One region of the Candidatus Pelagibacter ubique HTCC1062 genome, then DNA from elsewhere that is predicted to be linked to it. Evidence: riboswitches for the same ligand, from Rfam matches in the RefSeq annotation. Region 1 holds a riboswitch; each other region holds the start of a gene.

Region 1 (3,114 bases):
TGATGTTGGGTAGCAACCTGGACATCCGATAATATTAAATTTCTTTAATTTGTCACCATTTATTTCTGGTAATGAATAAATTGATTTTTTAATATTTTTGACAGATCTGTGTTTTTGTTTGTACCATTTTAGATAATTTGATGCTTTATTAAGTCTAAAGTCTGCAGCTAAATCAATTAATATATTGTGTTTTAATAAATCATTTGAAATATCTTGTGCTTCACCATTAGGTAGAGCTGTAAAAACAAGGTCTATGTTTTTTAAAAGTTCTTTATTGTATCTAATAATTTTAGGTAATTTTTTTGAACTTAATGACTTTTCATAACTTGAAATATTTTTTCCAACAGACGTATTACCACAAAGATATTTAATGTTAACATTGCTGTGTTTAACTAATAATTTAATTAATTGAACACCAATATAACCTGTTGAACCAGCAACTAAAACATTAAGCTTAGGCATTTTTTTTATTATAACAGTTTAGAGTTAAAAAAGAATTATCTTTTCGAGAATTGGAAGCTTCTTCTTGCTTTTCTACGACCAGGTTTTTTTCTTTCAACCGATCTAGAGTCTCTAGTATTAAGCTTTTCTGTCTTAAGTACTGCTCTATTCTCTGAATCAAATAAGATTAATGCTTTAGCAATACCATGAACCATTGCACCAGCTTGACCTGTGTGACCACCACCTGCTACGCTACATCTTACATCATAATCAGTTGCTTGGTTTATAATCTCAAATGGTCTTGTGATTTGCATTTTGTGACTTCCGCTAGTGAAATACTCATCCATAGTTCTGCCATTAACGTAAATTTTGCCTGTACCTTTTTTCACCCAAATTTTTGCAATAGATTTTTTTCTTCTACCAGTTGCGTATTTACTATCTTTAAAATCTAATTTAATTTTAGGTTTTTTTGTAGATACTTTATTTGGTGTAGCTGTTGTTACCATATTAATTTCTTATTAAATTTTTACTGTTTAATTTACCTAGGTCTAAAAGTTTTGGGTTTTGTGCTGCATGAGGGTGTTCTTCACCAGCATAAATTTTTACTTTAGTTAACTGTTTTCTTCCTAGAACTCCCCCAGGTAACATTCTTTTAATAGCTAATTTTAATGTCTCGCCAGGTTTATTTTTTTCTAATAACTTTTCAGGAGTAATTTCTTTAATTCCACCTGGGTGACCAGTATGTCTATAATATTTTTTATCTTTAAATTTTTTTCCTGTGAACTTTGCTTGTTCAACATTTTTAACAACAACAAAATCACCATCATCCATATGAGGTGTAAAAGTTGTTTTATTTTTTCCTCTAACAATCATAGCAATAATAGAAGCTAATCTGCCAACTACAGCATTTTTAGCGTCTATCTCAAACCAGTTACTGTTTAAATCACCACTTTTTAGAAATTTTGTCATTGTGCGAGGATTAATACTATTATTAGATATAATGTCAATTTTATATTTCTCTTGCAATATCTTGCTTAAATGATATTTTTATATAGCCGATTTGTTCCTATTGCAGGCTAGTTATTGCTAAAAAGGATTTTTTAACCACATTATCGGTAGGCGCATTTGAACTGTATTGTACGCCTTGCATAAAGCAAAAGTACTAAAAAAGGAGTATTAAGATGAGTACAAAAAGACAAAACCCTGAGACTATAGCTATACATGGTGGTGATTATAGAAGTGATCCAACAACCAAAGCAGTAGCAGTTCCAATTTATAGAACAACATCGTATCAATTTGATAGTACTGAACATGCTGCAAATTTGTTTGCTCTTAAGGAATTTGGAAATATTTATACAAGAATAATGAATCCAACAAATGATGCTCTTGAAAAAAGAGTTGCTTCATTAGAAGGAGGATTAGCCTGTTTAACAGTAGCATCTGGACAAACCGCATCAACTTTTGCAATTTTAAACGTTGCACAAGCCGGAGATAATATAGTCAGCTCTACGGATTTATATGGAGGTACTATTTCGTTATTCACGCATACATTAAGTAAACTTGGTATTGAAGTTAGATATGCAGACCCTTCTGACCCAAAAAACTTTGAAAAAGCTGTTGATGATAAAACTAGAGCTTTTTATGGTGAGACTTTACCAAATCCTTATTTGAGAGTTTTTCCAATTAAAGAAGTTTCTGATATTGGTAAAAAATACAATATACCATTAATAATGGACAACACAGCTGCTCCTGTAATTTGCAAACCTTTAGAACATGGTGCTGCTGTAGTAGTTTATTCATTAACAAAATATATAGGTGGTCACGGTACAGTTGTAGGTGGAGCTTTAGTTGATGGAGGTAATTTTGATTGGACAGCTGATCCCAAAAGACAACCTTTATTTAACGAACCTGACGCAAGTTACGGTGGAGCTATATGGGGAAAAGTGGTTCCAGAATTGACTGGGGCTAATGTTTCTTTTGCAGTAAGAGCGCGGGTTACATTACTAAGAGATCTTGGTTCTGCCCTATCACCTGACAATGCATTTGGAATTATTCAAGGGCTTGAAACAGTTGCTCTTAGAATGAAACAACACTGCTCAAATGCATCAAAAGTTGTTGACTATTTAAAGAAAAATAAAGAAGTAACAAGAGTAATCTATCCAACAGAACATGAAGGTAAAATTGCTGATCGTGCTAAAAAATACCTTAATGAAGGAAATGGTGGTTTAGTTGGTATCGAGCTCAAAGGTGGTATTGAAGCAGGTAAGAGATTTATCGAGTCTTTAAAAATGTTTTATCATGTTGCAAATATTGGGGATGCAAGAAGTTTAGCAATTCATCCTGCAACAACAACTCATAGTCAGTTAACAGAAAAAGAATTGTTAGCCTCAGGTGTAACTCCTGGATACGTAAGATTATGTATTGGTATTGAGCATATAGATGACATTATTGAGGATTTAGACCAAGCTTTAAATAAATCTTCTAAAGGGAATTTGAAAGCAGTTAGTTAGAGTTTTTATATAATATCAAAAAATAAGAACTCAAAACTAATATTGAACCTAGCTGGTGTAGTGAAGCATATGTAATCTCTACACCAGAAATCAAAGTTATAATTCCTAAAAAAATTTGAAACAAGATAGCAACATCAAAAAATAATACATATTTAAAATCATA
Region 2 (3,114 bases), 120 kb from region 1:
GCTGTTAAAATTTGGAAATCAGATGAGAGAGTAGATGATTTAACACATATCGCAATGAACGAAGTTGCAAATTTCTTAAGCAAAGATAAAAAAAATTTAGATCTAGCAACACACTTATTGTTTGTGACTAAAAATATTGAAAGAGCAGGAGATCATATTACTAATATCGCTGAAGCTTTATTTTATCTAATCGAGGGAGAGCATATTGAAGGAGCAAGACCTAAAGGTAAAGATTTTGATCCAAACTAATGAGCGTTAGCATTCATATTGTAGAAGACGAACAACCCATTATCACTTTAGTTAAATATAACCTTGAAAAAGAAGGTTATAAAGTTTCATCATCAGACAATGGCAATGAGGGTATTGAAGATATTAAAAAATTATTTCCTGATCTTGTTTTATTAGACTGGATGTTACCTGATTTTTCTGGCGTAGAAATTTGTAAAATTTTAAAAAAAGAAAAAAAATTTAAAGAAATTCCAATCATAATGCTTACTGCTAAGGGTGAGGATGAAGATAAGATTAAAGGGTTAAACTCTGGTGCAGATGATTACATCACCAAACCCTTTAGTTTCCCAGAATTACTTGCAAGAATAAAAGCGCTACTTCGAAGATCTAAGCCCTCATTAGTTTCTGATATTGTTGAATTCGAAGACCTTAAGGTGGATAGATTAACACGACGTGTTTTTAGAAAAAACAAAGAAATTCATTTGGGACCCAAGGAATATGATTTAATCAATTTTTTTATTAAAAACCCTAAACGTGTTTACTCAAGAGATCAAATTCTAGAGAATGTTTGGTCTGATAATATCAATGTTGAAACAAGAACAGTTGATGTTCATATAAGAAGACTTAGACAAAGTATTAATATTGATGGATTTAAAGAATTAATTAGAACCGTAAGATCAGCTGGCTATTCATTAAATTAGTAATGATTGTAGAAGCATAAAGACTTAAAATAATAATAATAAACTGAACATAGACACATGATTTAGGACTTGTTAAGGTCTGATTATGAAAGGTTATAGATTTATTACAAGTGACGACACTTCAGAATTTTGCCATCGTGTAACGGAGGCCATATCCAATGGATGGAAATTGTATGGTGAACCTAAAATGACTTTTGATAAAAAAAGAGGGGTCATGCGTTGTGCTCAAGCAGTTATAAAAAATTCACCTCAGAAAAAGTATTCCAAAAAGATGAAGCTATCATCGATATAAATGGCAGATCAGATAATACCCTTTGTTTATATGCTAGGGATACTCTTATTAGTACTCCCAGCTTTTCTACAATCTAACTCTAAATTAAAGCAATTCTTAACTAATCTTAGTATTTGGATTGTCATTATTCTCATAATTTTAACTATTATTTATTTTTTCAATTGACAGTTTGAGAGAAAGTTGATTATATTTAGTTGCGCTGATTTAAGTTAAATTGCAGAGCGCGTTACAAATCCTGCTAAAGCGACGCTTCAACCACCGCTTTAGACAGGTGGTTTTTTTTTATCTTTCATAAAATTAAGCCGGGCAGTTGAACCATATTGTGCGCCCTGCATTTGCTTAAGCACTAAAAAGGAGAAAAGAGGCCTATGAATATAACCTCTTATTATTTTGTGACCTTTTTTCTCCAAAACAAGAGGAAAAAAAATGAGCACAAATAAATTAAAAGAAAGATTAGATAAAGGACCGGTTATATGCGCAGAAGGTTTTTTATTTGAGATAGAAAGACGTGGCTACATGTCATCAGGGGAATTTGTCCCAATGGTGTCATTAGATCATCCTGAAGTTTTAGAGAACTTACATAGAGAATTTCAACACGCAGGATCTGATGTAGTTGAGGCCTTTACTTATAATGGACACAGAGAAAAAATGCGTGTTATTGGTAAGGAAGAACTTCTCGAACCACTAAATCGTTCAGCATTAAAAATTGCTAAAAAAGTAGCACTAGATACTCCTAAAGGATCAAAACCAAATTTGATGGCAGGTAATATTTCAAATTCAAATATCTGGAAACATAATGATCCACAATCTCAAAAAGAAGTTGAAGGAATGTTTACAGAGATGATTGGTTGGGCCGTTGAAGAAGGTGCTGATATGTTAATTGGTGAAACTTTTTATTATGCTGAAGAAGCTTTTAAAGCTTTAGAGATAATGAAAAAAACAGGTTTACCAACTGTATTAACCATATCCCCAATGGGTGAAAATAAAATGAGAGATGGAAAATCAGTTGTTGATACTTGTAAAGAGCTAGAGCAATTAGGGGCCGATGTTGTAGGTTTAAATTGTTTTAGAGGACCTGCTACTATGTTTCCTTTTTTAAAAGAAATTAGAAAAGCAGTTAAATGCCATGTTGGAGCTTTACCTATTCCTTATAGAACCAGTGAAGATTACCCAACATTTTTTAACCTACCGGACAGAAGTAATTGTGCATGTCCATCGCCTCATGGAAGAACGTTTCCAACAGCATTGGACCCACATTTTTGTAATAGATATGAAATAGGTAAATTTGCAAAAGACGCTTATGCCCTAGGCATTAATTATCTTGGAGTATGTTGTGGAGCAAACCCAATGTTGATTAGGGAAGTTGCTGAATCAATTGGTTTAACTGTTCCAGCAAGTAAATATCGAGAGAACATGGAAAATCATTTTATGTATGGAAAAAATAAAAGAATTCCAAAACATATGACTGAATATGGAGACAAAGCGTAAATAAATTAAGAAGGGCATTTAACTAAATTGTGCGCCTGACATATGTCGAAGCACTAAAACAGGAGAAAAAAAATGAGTAACAATCTAAAAGAAACAATAAGTAATCTACAGAAGGATTTTACAGCTAACCCAAAAAATGCTGTGGTCCAATATGAAAGCAATTCAATTCTTAAGGAAGGACTTCAATCTGTAGTCACTCTTAGAGAACATAAATTAGTTGTTGATGAACCCAAAAGTTTTGGTGGAAAAGATGAGGGACCCAGCCCAGTAGAGTTAATATTAGCAGCGTTAGCAACGTGTCAGGAGATAACCTATAAAGCATTTGCTACAGCAGCGGGTATTAATATTGAGAGTGTTAGTGTTAAATTAAAAGGTGAATTAGATCTTCAGGGTTTTTTAGCTTTA
Region 3 (3,114 bases), 270 kb from region 1:
GTCTTAGCACTAGCAGGAGTTCTACTTCTCATGAAATTTCAATCTTTTGATCAAAAAATTGAAGTTTATAAAAAGATACCAAAAATATTATCAATATTAATTGGTGCATCTATTGGATTTGTGTCTGGTGTAGTTGGAATTGGTGGTGGAATTTTCTTAAGCCCTATATTGTTATTAATTAGAGTAGATAAAGCAAAAAACATTGCAACAGCAGCATCATTATTCATACTGATTAATTCTTTATCAGGACTTGCTGGCCAATTTACAAAGGCATCAACAATAAATGGAATTTATGATTATTGGCCATTATTTTTTTTTGTTTTAATAGGCGGCCAGCTTGGAAACTATTTAAATCTTAAAATTTTTCCTGCAAGAATATTAGCTCTAGTGACATCAGGACTTGTCATATTTGTCGCTATTCGAATGGGACTGAAGTTGTTTGCATAACAGAAGTATTAAATTATTATAGAAAGATTATGAAAACATTTAGAGCATTTGGACCCACTATAGGAAAAACAAAGTTATCCAAAAAAATTATTACTATATTAAATAATCACATTGATAAGTCTCAATTATCTAAAAAAAATGATTATAGCTCTAAACTTGCAAGTCAAATTAGGAATGAAATTAAGATACCCAAAACTTTAATTAATAAGAGTTTGTCTAAAGAATTACTAAAAAATATTAAAGTTTACCTTGATAAGTCAGGCGTTAAAAAAATTAAAGAAATTAAGATAATAAATCTATGGGTGGTTAGGCAATTAAAAAATGAATATAATCCAATTCATTATCATGAAGGACAACTGTCAGGTGTTGGATATCTTAAAATCCCAAAAGATATGAATCAAAATAAATTAGTTAAGAATAAAAAGATTAAAACTAATGGAACTATTGATTTTATTAATGGTCAAAAAAACTTTTTAAGTAAAAGTATCTATAATTTAAACCCTAAATTAGGAGACCTATTGATTTTTCCAAATTATTTAATGCACACAGCTTATCCATTTAACGTTGATGGTGAGAGAAGATCCTTCTCATTTAATGCTAAAATATTATTCAAGAAGTGATTTACTAATCAGTCTAATAGATATATAAATATTTTACCGATTTGATCCATATTGCAGGTGCTAACTGCTAAAAAGGAAATCATTATATAATTGGTAAAGGTAGTTGAACTGTATTGTGCACCTTGCATAGAGCTAAAGCACTAAAAAAGTAAGGAATAAAAATGGATATTAATTTTTTTAAAACAACACGAATTTTAGATGGTGGTATGGGACAAGAATTGTTAGCTCGTGGTATGAAGCCAAACGGCACATTGTGGAGTGCAAATGCTGTTTTAAAAGAAGAATACCATCAACTCTTACTAGACACACATTTAGACTTTATTAAAGCGGGTGCTGAAGTTATTGTTACAGCAACCTTTACTACTAGACGAATAAGATTACGTGATAATAAAATTGAAGATAAGTTTGAATACTTAAACAAAAAAGCTGGTGAAATAGCTCAGAAAGCTAAAGAACAACATCCTAACGTGTTAATTGCAGGCGGTCTTCCACCTCAATATTTAACATACGAAGAAGATACAAGACCAGATGATGAAATTAAGCAAAATTTTTATGATCAAGCAAAATTATTAGATCCTTATATTGATTTTTTTTACTTAGATGTTTTGTCTAGTGTAAAAGAGTTTAAATTAGCAATTGAAGCAATTGAAGAATTTAATAAGCCATACTTAATAGGTGCTCACATTTCTGAAGGAATAAATCTTCCAAGTGGTGAAAAAATATCAGATATTATTAACAATATTAAACATAATAATTTACTAGGATTAATTTTATCCTGTGTTTCACCTGAAAACTTTTATGAAAATTTAGAAGAAGTAAAAAATTTAGGTGTTCCGTTTGGATTTAAGCTTAATGCTTTTGTGACAACTAATCCTAAAGATGGTTATACTAATAGTTATAATGTCAGTAAAACTGGTAACCCAAATGAATTTTTGGGTCAAAGAAAAGATTTAACACCCGAATTGATGGCAAATTTTGTTAAAAAATTTAAAAATGCTGGTGCTACTATTTTAGGTGGATGTTGCGAAACAAGACCATCTCATATTAAAGAAATGGTTCAGTTTAAGTAGTTTTTTTTTGATCTGCTTTTTTAACAAAGTAAATTCCAACAACAACTGCTAATAAAGATAATAAAATTTTAGGTGTTATTATTTCTTTTAAAAAAATATAACTCAATATAGTACCGAATATTGGAATTAAGTAAGAGACTTGTGATTGAAATATAAGACCATTATCTTTTAGAATTTTAAATCTTAGCAACCAAGCAACACCTGTTGAAACCATTCCTAAATAAACTACTGATATTGTAGATTCAATGCTTGGAATTGAATTCCATGGTTTTTCAATAAAATAAACAAATGGTATTAAAATTAGGATAGCCCAAATTAATATAGAGCCTGTTACATTTTCATTTTTTTTCTTACTAATTTTAAGAGTTAAAACTCCTCCAATAACATAACAAGTTGACCCAAGCAATATTAATAACGCAGAAATAAAATTACTATCATTTATTAATAAATTATCTGAAAACAAATAAATAATACCTGAAAAACCAATTAGTATTCCAAAAGTTTTAACTAAATTGAACTTTTCATTTTTTGTATAAAAGTGACCCAATATTGTTGAACTCAAGGGTGTTGTTGACATTAAGATTGCTGCCAAATTACTTTGTACAGATTTTACACCGTAAGCTATTAAGAAAAAAGGTAATACCAAATTGACAAATCCTATTATAGCAAACCAATACCAATCTTTGGAAAATGCTTCAATCTTAATTTTTTTATAAAAGCATAATAATAATACTGGAATTGATCCAAAAAAAACTCTCAAGAATGCAATTGTAATTGGTCCAAAAGATTCTGTTGCAATTTTGATATTAAAAAAAGCTGATGCCCATATTAAAGCTAAAACTACTAATAATGTATAATCAATTAATCTAGGTTGTCTCATTCAATTATATCTTCAACTTTTCCATTCGTAATCTTTTGAATATCGTTATAGTTTGTTTTAAATACACAGTTTGGATGTCCAGCTGCAGCAAACAATT

Evidence for each region. Region 1 has a riboswitch for S-adenosylmethionine ahead of SAR11_RS05155 (O-acetylhomoserine aminocarboxypropyltransferase/cysteine synthase family protein). Riboswitches for the same ligand answer to the same signal wherever they lie in the genome.
Region 2: another riboswitch for S-adenosylmethionine. It lies ahead of SAR11_RS05890 (homocysteine S-methyltransferase family protein); the one in region 1 lies ahead of SAR11_RS05155 (O-acetylhomoserine aminocarboxypropyltransferase/cysteine synthase family protein).
Region 3: another riboswitch for S-adenosylmethionine. It lies ahead of SAR11_RS03785 (homocysteine S-methyltransferase family protein); the one in region 1 lies ahead of SAR11_RS05155 (O-acetylhomoserine aminocarboxypropyltransferase/cysteine synthase family protein).

Annotation. Positions count from the first base shown of each region.
Region 1 covers NC_007205.1:1,004,269-1,007,382, forward strand. The annotation lists gene argC (N-acetyl-gamma-glutamyl-phosphate reductase) at 1-462, opposite strand, end outside; gene rpsI (30S ribosomal protein S9) at 498-947, opposite strand; gene rplM (50S ribosomal protein L13) at 949-1,410, opposite strand; SAM riboswitch class V at 1,550-1,618, shown strand; gene SAR11_RS05155 (O-acetylhomoserine aminocarboxypropyltransferase/cysteine synthase family protein) at 1,623-2,951, shown strand; gene SAR11_RS05160 (COX15/CtaA family protein) at 2,944-3,114, opposite strand, start outside.
Region 2 covers NC_007205.1:1,125,826-1,128,939, reverse strand. The annotation lists gene phoU (phosphate signaling complex protein PhoU) at 1-249, shown strand, start outside; gene phoB (phosphate regulon transcriptional regulator PhoB) at 249-929, shown strand; gene SAR11_RS05895 (DUF1737 domain-containing protein) at 1,015-1,221, shown strand; SAM riboswitch class V at 1,517-1,581, shown strand; gene SAR11_RS05890 (homocysteine S-methyltransferase family protein) at 1,648-2,709, shown strand; SAM riboswitch class V at 2,713-2,777, shown strand; gene SAR11_RS05885 (OsmC family protein) at 2,782-3,114, shown strand, end outside.
Region 3 covers NC_007205.1:730,892-734,005, reverse strand. The annotation lists gene SAR11_RS03795 (sulfite exporter TauE/SafE family protein) at 1-447, shown strand, start outside; gene SAR11_RS03790 (2OG-Fe(II) oxygenase family protein) at 477-1,067, shown strand; SAM riboswitch class V at 1,156-1,219, shown strand; gene SAR11_RS03785 (homocysteine S-methyltransferase family protein) at 1,229-2,137, shown strand; gene SAR11_RS03780 (DMT family transporter) at 2,130-3,017, opposite strand; gene SAR11_RS03775 (YbaK/EbsC family protein) at 3,014-3,114, opposite strand, start outside.